Regions from separate parts of the Pseudovibrio sp. POLY-S9 genome, predicted to be linked through region 2. Evidence: riboswitches for the same ligand, from Rfam matches in the RefSeq annotation. Region 2 holds a riboswitch; the other holds the start of a gene.
The links. Region 2 has a riboswitch for S-adenosylmethionine ahead of PPL9_RS16510 (hypothetical protein). Riboswitches for the same ligand answer to the same signal wherever they lie in the genome.

Region 1 (7,370 bases), on a different contig from region 2:
GAAACACGCCCTTCTTGAAGCACCAACAGGCTCCTCGAAAGGAGAAGATCTCCTCGATCTCATTCACCGCATTGGCTTTGTGCAGGTTGATAGCATCAACACAGTAGAGCGTGCGCACCACATGATCTTGTGGTCACGCCGCCAAAGTTACCGCCCCAAACATCTCAAGAAGCTGCTGGAAAATGACAGAAGCCTCTTTGAGCACTGGACGCATGATGCCTCAATCATTCCAACCGAGTTCTTCCCTTATTGGCACTACCGTTTCCAAAAGAGCGCAGAAAGCTTGCAATCCCGCTGGAAGGTCTGGCGCGGTGCGGAGTATCAGGAAAAACTCAACCTCATTCTACGGCATATCGAAGAAAACGGCCCCGCTGGCACCTCAGATGTCGGCAAGGATGAGAAGCGCAGCAAAGGCGGGTGGTGGGAGTGGAACCCATCCAAAACAGCACTTGAATATCTCTGGCGGACCGGACAAATCTCCGTCTCCCGGCGTGAAAACTTTCAAAAACTCTATGACCTGACAGAACGCGTCATCCCTGAGGATCACCGCTCCGCTAAACCCAGCCATGCAGAAACCATAGAGTGGGCTTGCAACTCCGCAATCGACCGCCTCGGCTTCGCTACGCCCAGCGAAATTGCAGCCTATTGGGACAAATTAGACCTTGCCGATGTCAAAGCATGGTGTGAGCAAGCCCAGAAGCGTCAGGAACTGATCCTTGTTGAGATTCAACCTGCCAGCGACACGAAGCACAAATTATGTCTCGCACGCCCAACAATTGAAGATGAACTGAGATCCCTCGAAGCCCCATCCCAACGGATCCGCATCCTCAGTCCATTCGACCCGGCATTAAGAGACCGCAAGCGCGCTGAGTTTCTTTTTGACTTCAATTATCGCATCGAAATCTTCGTCCCTGAACCAAAACGGCAATACGGCTATTATGTCTTCCCCGTAATGGAGGGGGACAAGTTGATTGGCCGCATTGATATGAAGCGTGACAAAGCCTCCAATGCTTTGGCTGTAAAACGCTTTTGGCCCGAGGCTGGCATTCGCATGGGCAAAGGCCGCCAACAACGATTGGAAGCTGAACTGGAGCGATGCACCCAGTTTGCTGGCTGTGAAGATCTTCAGTTCCTCTCAGCTTGGCAAGGATAGCCCACTGGATGGCGGGACTATCAGAAACGTAAGTAACCTCCAATACTGCTGGTAAACGTCGCATTCTCGTCAGCACCAAGAGAGCAAATGGGCCAGCTTTTGCAAACTTTGTTGCGTATTCTGCTCTGCCTTGTGGCGCTGAATACCTCTGCCAGCCAGGCCCAACCTCTCTTCAATTTAGACGACCACTTCACCTTCAATCCGCAAGGCAAGTACCAACCCCGCTTCATTGGCCTGTTTGAGACAGATCGCAATAACACATCTGGAGCCGCCGAAGTCATCACGCCAGTCTTTCAGGACAGTCATGGCATGTTCTTCGCTGATGTCCGCTCCGGCAACTCCTCTGATGCTGTATATCTCATAAGTGCTGGCGGTGGCCTCCGTCACTTTGTGCGGCCAAACCTGATTGGCAGCACCTACATCTTCGTGAACTACAAGGAAGATTACGAACGCGGCCCCGCAACTGCAGTCACCACGGGCCTCGAGTTTCTGGCAAATAACTATGAGGCTCGCTTCAACGCACAATTCCCGACAAGCAAAGTCCGTATTCTGGAACCGGAACCGGGTAGCACAGACCAACGCGAAAGCATTCCTCTCCTCAACCTTTCAGGAGAGATTGGCTACGACCTCCCCGGAACTGATGATCTGGGGTTCGGCCTCCGCATCTATGCAGGAGGCTTTTATAGAACCGCCAACAACATTGAAGAGATAAGCGGGGCACAAGGACGATTTGAAATATCCCGTGCAGGCTGGTTTGGCCTACCTGGATTGAAGACCACATTTGTTGGACAGATCCGCTATCACAGCGACATCAACTATCCCATTGGTGCTTTTCAACTTCGCATAGGCCTTCCCATCGTCAAATATTGGAAGGGCATCACTGTCGATAACTATAATGAGCTCTCTCACATAGAACGTCGCATGACAGAACGTGTGCGACGCCCCCTCACTATTCACAATCGCACGCGTCGTATTCCCTAGAACTCCACTTAAAATGAAAGCCCTAGGCATTAAACCACTCGAAGCGTTACCCCTCCCGGTTTCAGGGCATCACAGACCCCCAGCATTAATGTTAATCTTTTCCGATAGGATACCGCTTCCAGCTCTTCCGGGGACAACCACATGAGGACTATTCCACTCACGCTCATTCCGTTCTTGCTCTACAACGCTGTGGCATTTAGGTGGTTTGAAGATCTAGAGCCGGTGCTTGATCAAGGCTACAACGTCACCCCGTGGGCTGCCATTGTATTCCAGATCCCACTGCCATCCGGACTGCTCGTTCCTCTGGATGTCGCCACCCTTCTGCTTGCAGGCACTTTGGTCCTGCTCTTCGTTGAGATCATCAAAGCCACCAGAACCAGCACACTCTCACTGGTAGATCACAGCTTGTCTCTGTTGATCCTCGTGGCCTACCTGATTGAGTTTCTCTCGGTGCAAGAAGCCGCCACCCCGCTCTTCCTTCTGCTCATGACCATCACGTTTCTGGATGTCATTGCAGGTTTCATCATCACCTTGTCCGGAGCACGGCGAGATGTAGTTGTGGCAACCAGCAACAGCTAACAACAAGTCCGCAGCATTGCGCTTTAATGCATAAAGGGCACCCGGTTGGATGCCCTCACGCCAGTCATAATGTGCAACACGCTTAAAGCGCGGCCAATGCCTTAGCAACATCTTCCAGCAGGTCATCTGCATCTTCCAGACCAACAGAAAGACGAAGCGTCTTGTCTGTAATGCCCAGCTCCAGACGCGCATCTTCTGCAACACTCTGGTGCGTAGTCGTCGCCGGATGGGTAATCAGGCTCTTCGCATCACCAAGGTTGTTGGAAAGGCTGACAATCTCCAACGCATTGGAGAACTTGAAGGCCGCTTCCTTACCACCCGCCAAATCAAACGCCAGCATGGTAGACCCACCCTGCATCTGCTTGGCCACGATATCCGCCTGTGGGTGATCAGCGCGGCCCGGGTAAATCAGGCGAGACACTGCAGAATGATCCGCAAGGAACTCTGCCAGCTTGCCAGCATTCGCAGTCTGACGCTCAACACGCAACGACAAAGTCTCCAGACCTTTCAGCAGAACCCAAGCGTTGAACGGGCTCATCGCAGGTCCGGTATGCTTGAACGGGTCATGGAATTCTTCCACAATCCACTTTTCATCGGAAAGCACGATACCGCCCAAACATCGGCCCTGCCCGTCAATATGCTTGGTCGCAGAGTAGATCACCACATCAGCACCCAAGGCCAGCGGGCTCTGCCAGATAGCAGTCGCAAACACGTTGTCTACAATAAGCCGTCCACCAGCTTCGTGAATAATATCCGCAACAGCTGGAATATCGATCACTTCAAGCGTCGGGTTGGTTGGGCTTTCAAGAAACGCCGCTGTGGTGTTCGGACGAACAGCTGCTTTCCATTGCTCAATATCAGTGCCATCAATCAGCGTGGACTCCACACCATAACGTGGCAGCAGCTTTTCGATGATGTATCGGCAGGAACCGAACAGCGCCTTTGGTGCAATCACGTGATCGCCAGCTTTAACGCAGGCCATAATCGCAGAGTTAACAGCCGCCATACCAGAAGCCGTGCCGCGTGCGGCCTCAGCGCCTTCCAGTTCGCACATTCGTCGCTCGAACATTCCTACGGTCGGGTTTGCGTACCGGGAATAAATATAGCCCGGATTCTCGCCCAAAAAGCGTGCTTCTGCCGCTTCTGAGCTGTCGTAAACATACCCTTGTGTAAGGAAGATAGCTTCGGATGTTTCACCAAAGCTGGAGCGCGTTGTGCCTCCATGAACAAGCCGAGTTGCTGGCTTCCAGTTCTTTGCGTCTGTCATCGCTCATTCCTGCCCGAAGAGATATTGCTCTACCCCTTCATTAAAAAACCCCGGCGCGGGCCGAGGTCTATACAAGAACCCGACCCTTTAGCTACTTGTTTTACGTGGTTGCAAGCCGGTCGACCAAATCACCACGGAATAGGCAGCGTTTTTACCTCGAAAATACACTAGGGTCAATCAATCAGCTTAGGTTGCAGACTTGGCGAGAGATCAAACTTACGTTAATCAGTGTCAGAACGATTTGAGTACCAGTGGGGCGGAACCAACAATGACAGGCATTCTTCCGGCAAAAGCGATTGAAGCTATGTTTGCCAGCGGTGCAATTCAAGCAGACAGAGTGCCCGACGAGGACCAGATTCAACCTGCCAGTCTTGACCTGCGCCTCGGCGTCAAAGCATGGCGTGTCCGGGCCTCCTTTCTGCCCGGCCCCGACGCGAAAGTGGAAGACAAGCTGGAAAAGCTCATCCTGCACGAGATCGACCTCTCCAAAGGCGCCGTGCTGGAAACCAACTGCGTTTACATCGTCCGCCTTCAGGAAGCGCTGGACCTCCCGGCTGAGCAATCCGCAACAGCCAATCCAAAAAGCTCCACGGGCCGCATTGATGTGTTCACCCGCGTCATCACAGACCAGGGCCGCGCATTTGACCGTGTTGAAGCCGGCTACAAAGGCCCGCTCTACGCTGAGATCTCTCCAAAGACCTTCCCTGTACTGGTCCGCGAAGGCTCTCGCCTGTCCCAAATCCGCTTCCGCGATGGTGAAACCCTCATCAATGATGAAGACCTGACCAAAGTGCACAACCAGCACACACTGGTGTCTGGCGGCAAGGACGAAGATGCCATCAACAACGGCGTACAGGTGTCCATCGACCTGAAAGGCTCTGGCAAAGACAGCCTCATCGGCTACCGTGCCAAGCGCCATACAGGTGTGATCGACGTTGACCGCAAAGACGCGCAGGACCCGGAAGACTTCTGGGAGCCGCTGTACAATCGCGGCGATGCAACGCTCATCCTCGACCCGAACGAGTTCTACATTCTGGTCTCGCAGGAAGCCGTCCACGTCCCACCACAATACGCCGCTGAGATGGTGCCATTCGACCCGCTCGTCGGCGAATTCCGCGTCCACTACGCAGGCTTCTTCGACCCCGGCTTCGGCCACTCCACCGTTGGTGGCACAGGGTCCAGAGCCGTTCTAGAAGTCCGCTCTCACGACGTTCCCTTCATCGTCGAACACGGCCAGACGGTTGGCCGCCTTGTTTACGAACACATGGAGGAAGTGCCAGAAACCCTTTACGGCGAAGGCATTGGCTCCAACTATCAGGGTCAGGCTCTGAAGCTCTCCAAGCACTTCAAAAGCAAAGAACCGGTAGGAGCATAAGCTGATGCCCCTCTTCACCGTTGAGCAGGAATACAACGCGATACTGGAAGAAAAGAAGTCACGCTTTCTTGCCTTTCTGGTACCCCATGTAGACTTTGCTCAGCGGCTGGCGGACCTTCGCGACGAGCACAAAAAAGCCAACCACCACGTCACCGCTTTCCGCAGAATGCTCCCCGAGGGACGCATTGATGAAGGCGGCAAAGACGATGGCGAACCGTCTGGCACTTCCGGCATGCCTACACTCAAAACGCTCATTGGTGCAGACCTTGTGGATGTGGGCGTCATCATCGTCCGTTACTTCGGTGGCACAAAACTGGGCACCGGCGGCCTGGCACGGGCCTACTCCGGCGCCGCAAATCTCGCCATTCGGGAAGCTGATCTTGTGCCATGGCTGCGCATCAAAACCCGCAGTGTCTCTGCCAGCTTCTCCAGCAGTGCCGAACTGGAACGCCAGGTCATACTGCTACAGCTTGAAATCATCGAACGCACCTTCACAGAAGACGGCGTAACCCTGCTCGTCAGCGGTCCTGAAGATCAGATCGACAAGCTTTAACCTTCTGTACCAGCTTACCTTTCCCGTTCTCTCAGCAATCTCACCGCACCCAACTAATTAAAATCCTAATAAAAACTTAAGCTTTGGCACGCGCCTTGCGATGTGAATCCCAGGAAATGGCATTTGTCTCATTTTGAGACAGTCGGGGGAGTGAAGTCATGCGTGTCACCCGCACTGGAAAAGCGATTAACACTGGAACAGACGCTGATCGTCGCTATCGCGATATCGGCTCTCGCCGTCACGCCAAAATCACAGAGCAAAATGCAGAGACTGTTTCAAGACGGAACACCTACGGGAAACCAGGCAAGGAACTGCAAGTCTCTGAGGATGTCGCCACCACGCAAACTCAGCACGAAAAAGACACCCAGTTCTATGAACTGCCAAAGCGCATCAACGTCTTCCGCTGCAACTCCGCTTTCCTCGCCCACCTCATCGGCATCAAAGAAAACGCCGCCCACCTGCGCGACCGCCGCCGCGTAGAACCCGAAGAAGGCGCCATCAGCTACACCACCACCGAAAAAGCCCCCCGCCTCATCGGCGAAGGCCGCATCATCGAATACAACGCGTAGGCTTCTGAACTCGTGCAACCAGAATCGGTTTGCTGCGTTCCACGATACAAACTTCCGTGCAGATCAGCGCAAATAACTTATTTCAAGCTACTCAATCAGCAGCGTCGCATGTTACTGTAATTGACATCTTCTATATTGCGAATTGAATACATTAAGATTTTTAAATGAGCATCATATGCTTGAATATGTTTCAGTATTTTCATTTAATGCATATTTGGCATTATTTCGAGGGCCGTTGACATTTTGGGAGCTGCTCTACCTTCCTTTGATCACAACAACACTCGTTATCTGGAAAGCTCTAACTCCTCGCCAATTATTAGCATTGACAGCTCTTCAGCTCGCAGGACTTCCCCTCGCTGGCTATTATTCGGGTGGATATGATGCAGTCTTCTCCATTCCAACAATCTATTTTCAAATTTCAAGCGCGATATACCCTTTTCTAGTATTCATCATTTTGATGATGATCATGTTTTTTTTGCTTAGAGGTCGGCAGAGCGCACTTTCAAAAACTCATAAGTCAATTCTTCTTTTTGTTGCAATCACCTTTTCGGTGTTCAACCCAGTTGTCGGAGTAACATCATTCACGATAGCAGCCACCGCTTCTATTTATCCGACTACTAATCTCATAGTTTTGTCGACCGCTGGCATGTTGCTGAGTGTCTTTGGACTTTTGACGATTGCCCCCGCTTCTGTCGGTTACCTGATAAATAGCCGCGAGGAAGAAACTGCTAGGAAAATTCTATGCTGGCTCAGCCCATTCATATGGACATTCGCTTTTCTTTGGGCCTTACGGTACGCCCTGATCTATTTTAACGTATCTCGCCTTTCGATAGACATAAGCATCTTTGATCATCAAGTAGATCTCATTTTGTTCTAGCTTTGATGTCTCTTCA
Region 2 (7,370 bases):
AGAGCTTGCCATTTTGCCGCTTGAGGGTGAAAACGGTCATGATCTCTTTCTGAGGGATGAGGGTCCTAAAGTGTGGGGCCCGGTTGTTGCTCCGTTTCTTGAGCGGTTGATGCCTTAAAGCAGTTCGCATTTAAATTGAAATACCTGAGCTGCTTTAGAGCGTGTTGCGTTCATTTGCATTCACGCCTCACGCTCTAATTTCTTTACTTTCAGCGAATTCTTGTCGTTTGATTGAATTCAATCAAACGGAACGCGCTCTAGTCTTTGTTTTTGCATATCTTTATCCGAAAACCGGTTTCCACTTTTCGGAGATACGCTGTCGTTCGTCGCGTTTGCATCAAAAACTTATTCCCCCTGGTTCCGCCAGCCCTAAGATTATCTCGTGTCCACGTACACGGGCAGCTGGCGGAGCGACCGTCAGTTCGGCGTGGGCTGGGCGGGGCTACCGGAAGACATAACGCATCCTCCGGCGGGTTCGTTGAAACACCCCTTGAAAGTCTTTAGTGCAGGGACCAAGCGGAAGCTGGTCACCCGATGGGCGTCTACACTGGCAGCTGCAGCTGTCAGGGACAAGTCAAACTGTCCTTTACAGCAACTGCCCAAAGAGGTGAGTTTCGAAGCAAAGCCTTGTGTTTTGTGAGACCTCACAGTGATGGGTAGGCACCTGCTCCCAATGCCTTTCGGTGGAGACCTTGTTTCATACAAAAACGCCCGGGCAAGGCGACAGCCAATGCCGAAGAAACTAATTTATATACAATGCGCAGGTATTGCCTGCTCGCCTTGCCCCTCCCGTTTCTCGGGATTTTAGCTTCACCACTGCATGAGAGGTCATGCGGTGCTTTTGGTGCTTGTGGTTTTACTCGCCAGCGACTGGCCTTTCAGCCGTCTTGCTGTCCCCTTTGTGGAACAGCTCGTAGATATCCTCCAGAGAGACACCTTTGGTCTCTGGTGCGCGGCGGATGGCGTAGACGGTTCCGATGCAACAGCATATGGCGAAGAACAGGAAGATCTCGGTGATCGTGAAGAGCTGGTTCAATTTGGGGAAACCGAACACAACGAGGAATGTGAAGACCCAGTTGACGGTTACTGCTACGACCATGCCTTTGGCCCTCAGGTAATTGGGGAATACCTCTGACATGTAGACCCATGGCAGCGGCCCCATGGAGAGGGAATAGGAGATCACGTAGAGGCAAAGACCTGAGACGGACAAAGCCGTGCCAATCCCGTCCCCCATGAGAAAACCTCCCACGATCAGGAACTGGGAGAGTGCGCAGGCGGGCAATCCGTAGACCATCAGGGGTCTGCGGCCAACGCGGTCAATAAGGAGCAAACTGGCAGCTGCGGCCAGAGCGAGTGCAGCGCCAAGCCCGACTGTTGCAGACAAGCGGCTTGCCTCCTCAGAAAAGCCCAGGTCGCCAAAAAGCTCCGGTGCATAGAGGATGACAGCATTGATGCCGCTGAGCTGTTGAAACAGGAAGGTGAAGACACAGAAACTGGTGATAGGCCGGTTTCGTGGATTGATGAGGTCCAGCCAACCTCCCTTTTGGTCTGCGACTTCGGCGAGGTCTTGTTCAATCCGCTTCACATTGCCTTTGACCCACGCCTCAGATCGGGTTGGTTCGATCTTTTCAAAGACGGCCTCAGCCTCTGCTGAGCGCTTTGCCATAACGAGCCAGCGCGGGCTTTCGGGGGCACTCCAGATTCCAAAAAGCAGAAACGCTGCAGGGATCGCGGAAAGGAGGAACATGAACTGCCAACGATTAATGGCTTCTGCGCTGTAGCCGAGATCAAGCGTGATCAGATTGGAGAGGTAGCCAATCAAGACACCAAAGGAGATCATGAACTGAAATGCGCCCAGCATACGGCCTCTGATCTTGCGCGGCGCAATTTCTGAGACATATTGGGGGCCAGCCATTGAGGACAGGCCAATCCCCATTCCGATGAGAGAACGGGCGAATGTGAGGATGAAAAGGTCTTGCGCCACACTGGATAAGACAGCTCCGGTGATAAAAAACAGGGCTGCGATGATGACCGTTGATCGTCTGCCAAATCTGTCGCTGAGATAGGCGCTCAGGTAGGCTCCGATCAAACCGCCGATGGACAAGGATGCGACCAGAAGCCCTCCCCAATACGCAGAGAATTCAAACTCTGCTTTGATGGGCTCATAAGCGCCAGCGATGACGCCTTCGTTGTAGCCATAGAGCAAACCACAGAGTACGGCGATACATGCCAGGAGGATAATCATGCGCATTCCCTTTAAAGACCAAGGGAAAGTATAGGCGGAGGTCTCTAACCAACCGGAGGACACACAGCCCTGAATTGAGCTGTTTTTCGCAAGACCCCAATAACGTTTGATCATATGCGGGAAAGAAAACCTAGATCGTTTCAGTGTCGCTATGATGATCCAGCGGCTTAAAACCGCACCTGTTAGGAATTACAGCATTGAGCTTTTCGCGGCCTTTGCCTTCAATTAAGCTTCCCGTCGCATGATCAGCGCAAGGCCTTCCCAAGCGCTTCAACCTTTGGCAACCAGGACTTACCATGATTGTTCTTCAGGAATTCCCCGCAGCTCGTTTTGATGAGTTTCAGATCATTTCCGTCTCTGAATACGCTCAGGACCTGATGGATAATCGCAAAATGGAGGAACAGGCCGCGCTGAAGAAAGCCGAGGAAGGCTTGTCAAAGGCCTTTCCAGAGGGAAAAAGCAACAAACACAATAAGCTGCTGAGCATCGTCAACAAGACGAAGGCTGGCGAAGTGGAAGTTGGGTTTCTCTGGTACTCCCTTCAGGATGATGCGTCTGCCTTCATCATGGATTTTCTGGTTTACTCAGAACATCGTGGCAAGGGGTATGCCTCCAAAGCTCTTGAGGCGTTGAAGGCGACATTCAAGAAAGATGGCCTGACACGTATTGGACTGCGTGTTGCCCCCGACAATCACGGCGCCATACGTACCTATTACAAGGCCGGTTTTAACGTGACCGGTTGGAATATGTCCTGCGAGGTTTGAGACGCGAACCATGCTCTCGCTGATTGACATTTTGTTGAAGTGACTTCATTTCCGTTGTGGGCTGGTGGCTGCTAGGGTTTTGGAAATTCCAATGCATGACCTGATTTAAGGATCTGAGATGATTGCACGCAAAGCTGCAAAAGCCCTTGCCGTTCTTCCTTTGCTTTATGCTGTGAGCCAGCCTGCGCAAGCTGCTGAGACCGAAACCGCGATTTTCGCTGGTGGTTGCTTCTGGTGTATCGAGTCCGACTTTGACAAGATCGAGGGCGTCCTTGAGACCACATCTGGTTACACGGGTGGCCGCAGTGCAAACCCGACCTACAAGCAGGTTTCTGCTGGTGGCACAGGTCATATTGAAGCGTTGGAAGTGAAGTTTGATCCGGCCAAGGTGTCTTATGAAGAGCTGCTGACAGCCTTCTGGCATTCCGTTGATCCAACTGATGCTGGTGGTCAGTTTTGTGATCGTGGTGAGAGCTATCAGACAACCATCTTTGCGACCTCTCCTGCGCAGCTGAAGGCTGCAAAGGCCTCCAAGAAAGCGCTTGGAAAATCAGGTGAGGTTAACCGCCCGATTGTAACACCGATCCGCACTGCAGCTCCGTTCTATGACGCTGAAGATTATCATCAGAACTACTATGAGAAGAACCCGATCCGCTACAAGTTCTACCGCTATCGCTGTGGTCGTGATCAGCGCGTCAAGCAGGTCTGGGGTCCAAATGCTTACAAAGGTATCCCCGGCGAACACTAAGGGCTTAGTATAGAACTCAAGAAGACCAGAGGCACTGCTCTGGTCTTTTGCTTTTAAGTGTGTTGTCGCAGGTCAGAGGAGATCCCTAGTCCTCGTAGTACATGCGATAGATCCCTCCGGCAGAGTCATCGGAGATCAACAAAGACCCGTCGCCAAGCTCGACCACGTCTACCGGACGGCCCAGATAATCGCCGCTGGCATCAATCCAGCCTGTTGCGACAATACTTGGGGCGCCAGCTTCTTCTTTCTCGTTGATGGGCACAAACACCACACGTGCGCCAATTGGCACTGAGCGGTCCCATGAGCCGTGCTGCGCGATGAAGACACCGCCCTTGTATTCTTCAGGGAACATATCGCCCTGATAGAACGTCATGCCCAAACTTGCGGCATGGGCATCCAGTTCGACTTCCGGGTTCACCACGCCACTTGGGACAGGCTCGTCGATGTAGTGCGGGGTACGGACCGTTCCACCGCCATACCATGGGAAACCGTAGTTCTTGCCCGGCTCGGTGGCCTTGTTCAGCTCTTCGGGCGGGATGTCATCACCCATGCCGTCCACCTGATTGTCGGTAAACCAGAGATTGCCGGAGTTTGGATGGAACTCCAGGCCCACGGAGTTTCTGATCCCGGTCGCATAGACCTGACGGTCCATACCATCTGCGGTGATGGAGATAATGCCGCCGATGCCGAGGCTGTCATAAAGCTTCAGCTTCATCTTGGGCGGCACGTTGTAAGGCTGGCCAAGAGAAATGTAGATGCGGTCATCCGGGCCCTGATCACACACACGGGAGGAGTGATTGTAGCTTTCTTCAGAGGGAGGGATAAGCATGCCCTTGCCGACCAGCACCTTCAAGGCTGGCTTGCCCTGCTCTTTGTTTTCCAATGCGTTCGGAAAACTCAGAACACGGTTTTGCTCTGCAAGGACCAATGAGCCATCTTTTGTGAAGCACACACCGTTGGGGATGATGAAGGATTGATCTGGAGCGAACTGGCGAACTTCTGCAGCTTTCTTGCCCTCTTCATCCGGAGTAACGACCCAGACTCTGTCCGTGGTCGTTCCTACAAAGACAGTTTTGCCATCAGGCGCGACGGCCATATGACGGGCATCAGGCACGGCTGCATAAGGTTCGATGTGGAAGCCTTTCGGCATGACCACAACTTCAGCGTTGCGAGCCAGAGTTTTCTGTTCTTCAGAGACCTGCTCCACAAACTCTGTTTTGACACCATCGACCATTTTGGTGGTCGTTGCTGCCAGAGAAGTGGTTAGCAGCAAGGCGTAGGCGCACCCTGTCAGGACTCCAAAGAGAACGGGCTTTGTGGTGCACATCGTTTTTTCCTTCCTGAAGAACCTAGAAATTTGACTGAGAAAATTTATCGGAATATTTGGAATGCTCTGCCTTTTTGAGCCGTCACTATGCGCTCATTCAAAGTCTGAGGAGAATACTCAGATATGACGGGAATTCGGTTTATAGAACCACAAAAATTGAAGATATTCACTTAGCGGAAGTTGCGTTTTGTGGTGCTAGAATACGACACAACGTAAGTTTGAAAGTGTGGACAAAGAACAAAGGAAAGGTGCCCACTTGCAATTGCCTCATTTTCGTGCCAAATCCTACGCATCATCAAGAGAAGGGCTGGCGCCCTCGCCAACCTGCCTAACCGGGCAAGGTGGTCTCCGCCAAAAGGGATGTGGTTTCGAAGTGAGGACGCTGTCTTCATCATTCGTAACAACCAAGCGGTAGTTTCAATGGATTTTGCGCCAGTCCTCCTCGGGAAACCGATGGAGGATTTAATGTTTGATATTGCTGGTCAGCCACAGTCTGCATGGCAATCGTATGTATCTGAATATGTGCCTCAATCTTTGAGGGAAGCCGTCGCACACCTTGCCGACGAGTTTACTGCTGCCTATTTGCTGGATTGCCTGATTTTAGAAAAAGGGCTGCGCAGTCGGTTGCTTTCCAATTCAACCCGACAGCCGAATACGCCTTTGACCACCGACGAGCGCTCCGACCGGTTTGCTGTGTTGCTTCGGCTTTGGGCAGAAGGCTGTCACACGGTTGTCGACGAGCGCTTGTTTGCGGATACCGCACGTCGTCGTCCTGAAGAACTGGAAGCCTTGCGTGAGTACTTCAGGCAAAACGCGCTGCGCTCGAAAAAGAAATTCCCGAGCTAGTTAAGCTGCACTAAAATAAGAACTGATTTTTAAGCTGCGCGGCTGCCGAATTTTGCGGGAGGCGTGGCAAATGGGTCTGCGAACATTGCAAGCCACAGGCTCTGCGCGATGCGCTGTGCAGTTGCTAAAAGAAGCGGTGCGGCTTCTGGTGAGAAAATCGCATAGACTTCGTCTTCAAACAGGTCCATCCACTCATGGAAATTCTCAGTGGTGACCCCTTGAATTCTCGCGTGAGCGGGAACCGGCTTGCCTTTATACGATCCAGTTTTTAGCAGAACAGACGCCCAAAAGTGCTTCATCTTGTGTAGATGCGGACCCCAGTCCTCACCCATTTCTCTCAGGAAGATCGGCCCAAGCGTTTCATGCTGGCGAACCTTGCCGTAAAAACTCTCAACCAGATGATTGATCTGGGCAGGTGTGATGGAAGGATCAAGCGGTGTCCGTTCACGCGCTGACATAACGGGAATTTTTGATGACACTGCTTGTTTCCTATTCCTGGTCCGCGATCCGCTTAAGCCTTGTTGTATTTAGCACGTTGCTCTTCAGAGATCACAATCGGTTTGCCGTCATCGTCAACAGCAACAAAGGTGAACTGAGCATTCGTAACCTTCTCGCGATAGCCAAAGCGGTGGCGTAAAGCCCAGGCCTCAATGGCAAGCGTTACAGAGGTTCTGCCAACACGGAGGACGTTGGAGTAGACACACATTACATCGCCCACTTTAACAGGGCGGATAAAGGTCATGCTGTCGATCGCAACAGTCACAACACGCTCCATGGCGCACTGGCTTGCTGCAATACCGGCGGCAATATCCATTTGAGAGACAACCCAACCGCCGAAGATATCGCCAGAAGCATTGGTGTCTGCCGGCATCGCCATTGTGCGCGTGGTCAGTTCACCAATTGGCTGCTCTTCTTCGACAGCGTCTCTTGTATCATTCATAGTTCTAAAGCTCCGTAGATCCACCAGAGGAAATGCTATGCATGGCGAAGCTCAACTACTCAAGCAGGGATCATCGCCATATGGAAGCAATCAACAACCTGGGTCGCACATTTCTTGGTGTTGGCCCGAGCGGTTTCAGCAACGCATTCATCTACTGCATTCTCGAATAATTTCAACCAGCTGGCAATATCATCGCTGCATACCTGCTTTGCAGCACCACGATACTTGCCAAGTGGACGGCCAGAATAGCTTCTGTCTTTCATGAGAGCGGAGCACCAGAATCGCACGGCCTGAGCTTCGTAATCCTCCCAGTCGCACTTCATGCTATTTTGGTAGACTGATGCCAGCTCGCCATTGTGACGGAGTTTATCTGAATGACTGGCAACCAAAGCACGCACTTGAGAATGCGTCAGGTCAGGATGGATTGGTGTACACTCGTCCTGCGGGCGAATGTCAAAATGCTGATAGGTCATCTCGGTGTTTCAGGAGCCTTGCAAGAA

Region 1: it holds a riboswitch for S-adenosylmethionine, as region 2 does, so the genes downstream of both, PPL9_RS00300 (O-succinylhomoserine sulfhydrylase) here and PPL9_RS16510 (hypothetical protein) in region 2, are expected to answer to the same signal.

The regions. Positions count from the first base shown of each region.
Region 1 is NZ_LCWX01000006.1:27,263-34,632, forward strand. It holds gene PPL9_RS00285 (crosslink repair DNA glycosylase YcaQ family protein) at 1-1,153, shown strand, start outside; gene PPL9_RS00290 (hypothetical protein) at 1,241-2,134, shown strand; gene PPL9_RS00295 (hypothetical protein) at 2,276-2,713, shown strand; gene PPL9_RS00300 (O-succinylhomoserine sulfhydrylase) at 2,796-3,980, opposite strand; SAM riboswitch at 4,048-4,125, opposite strand; gene PPL9_RS00305 (2'-deoxycytidine 5'-triphosphate deaminase) at 4,249-5,355, shown strand; gene PPL9_RS00310 (YigZ family protein) at 5,360-5,908, shown strand; gene PPL9_RS00315 (hypothetical protein) at 6,067-6,477, shown strand; gene PPL9_RS00320 (hypothetical protein) at 6,653-7,354, shown strand.
Region 2 is NZ_LCWX01000166.1:77,458-84,827, forward strand. It holds gene PPL9_RS16485 (alpha/beta fold hydrolase) at 1-118, shown strand, start outside; gene PPL9_RS16490 (sugar porter family MFS transporter) at 857-2,245, opposite strand; gene PPL9_RS16495 (GNAT family N-acetyltransferase) at 2,542-3,009, shown strand; gene msrA (peptide-methionine (S)-S-oxide reductase MsrA) at 3,128-3,757, shown strand; gene PPL9_RS16505 (PQQ-dependent sugar dehydrogenase) at 3,843-5,084, opposite strand; SAM-I-IV-variant riboswitch at 5,372-5,502, shown strand; gene PPL9_RS16510 (hypothetical protein) at 5,550-5,930, shown strand; gene PPL9_RS16515 (group III truncated hemoglobin) at 5,960-6,409, opposite strand; gene PPL9_RS16520 (acyl-CoA thioesterase) at 6,442-6,870, opposite strand; gene PPL9_RS16525 (group III truncated hemoglobin) at 6,930-7,343, opposite strand.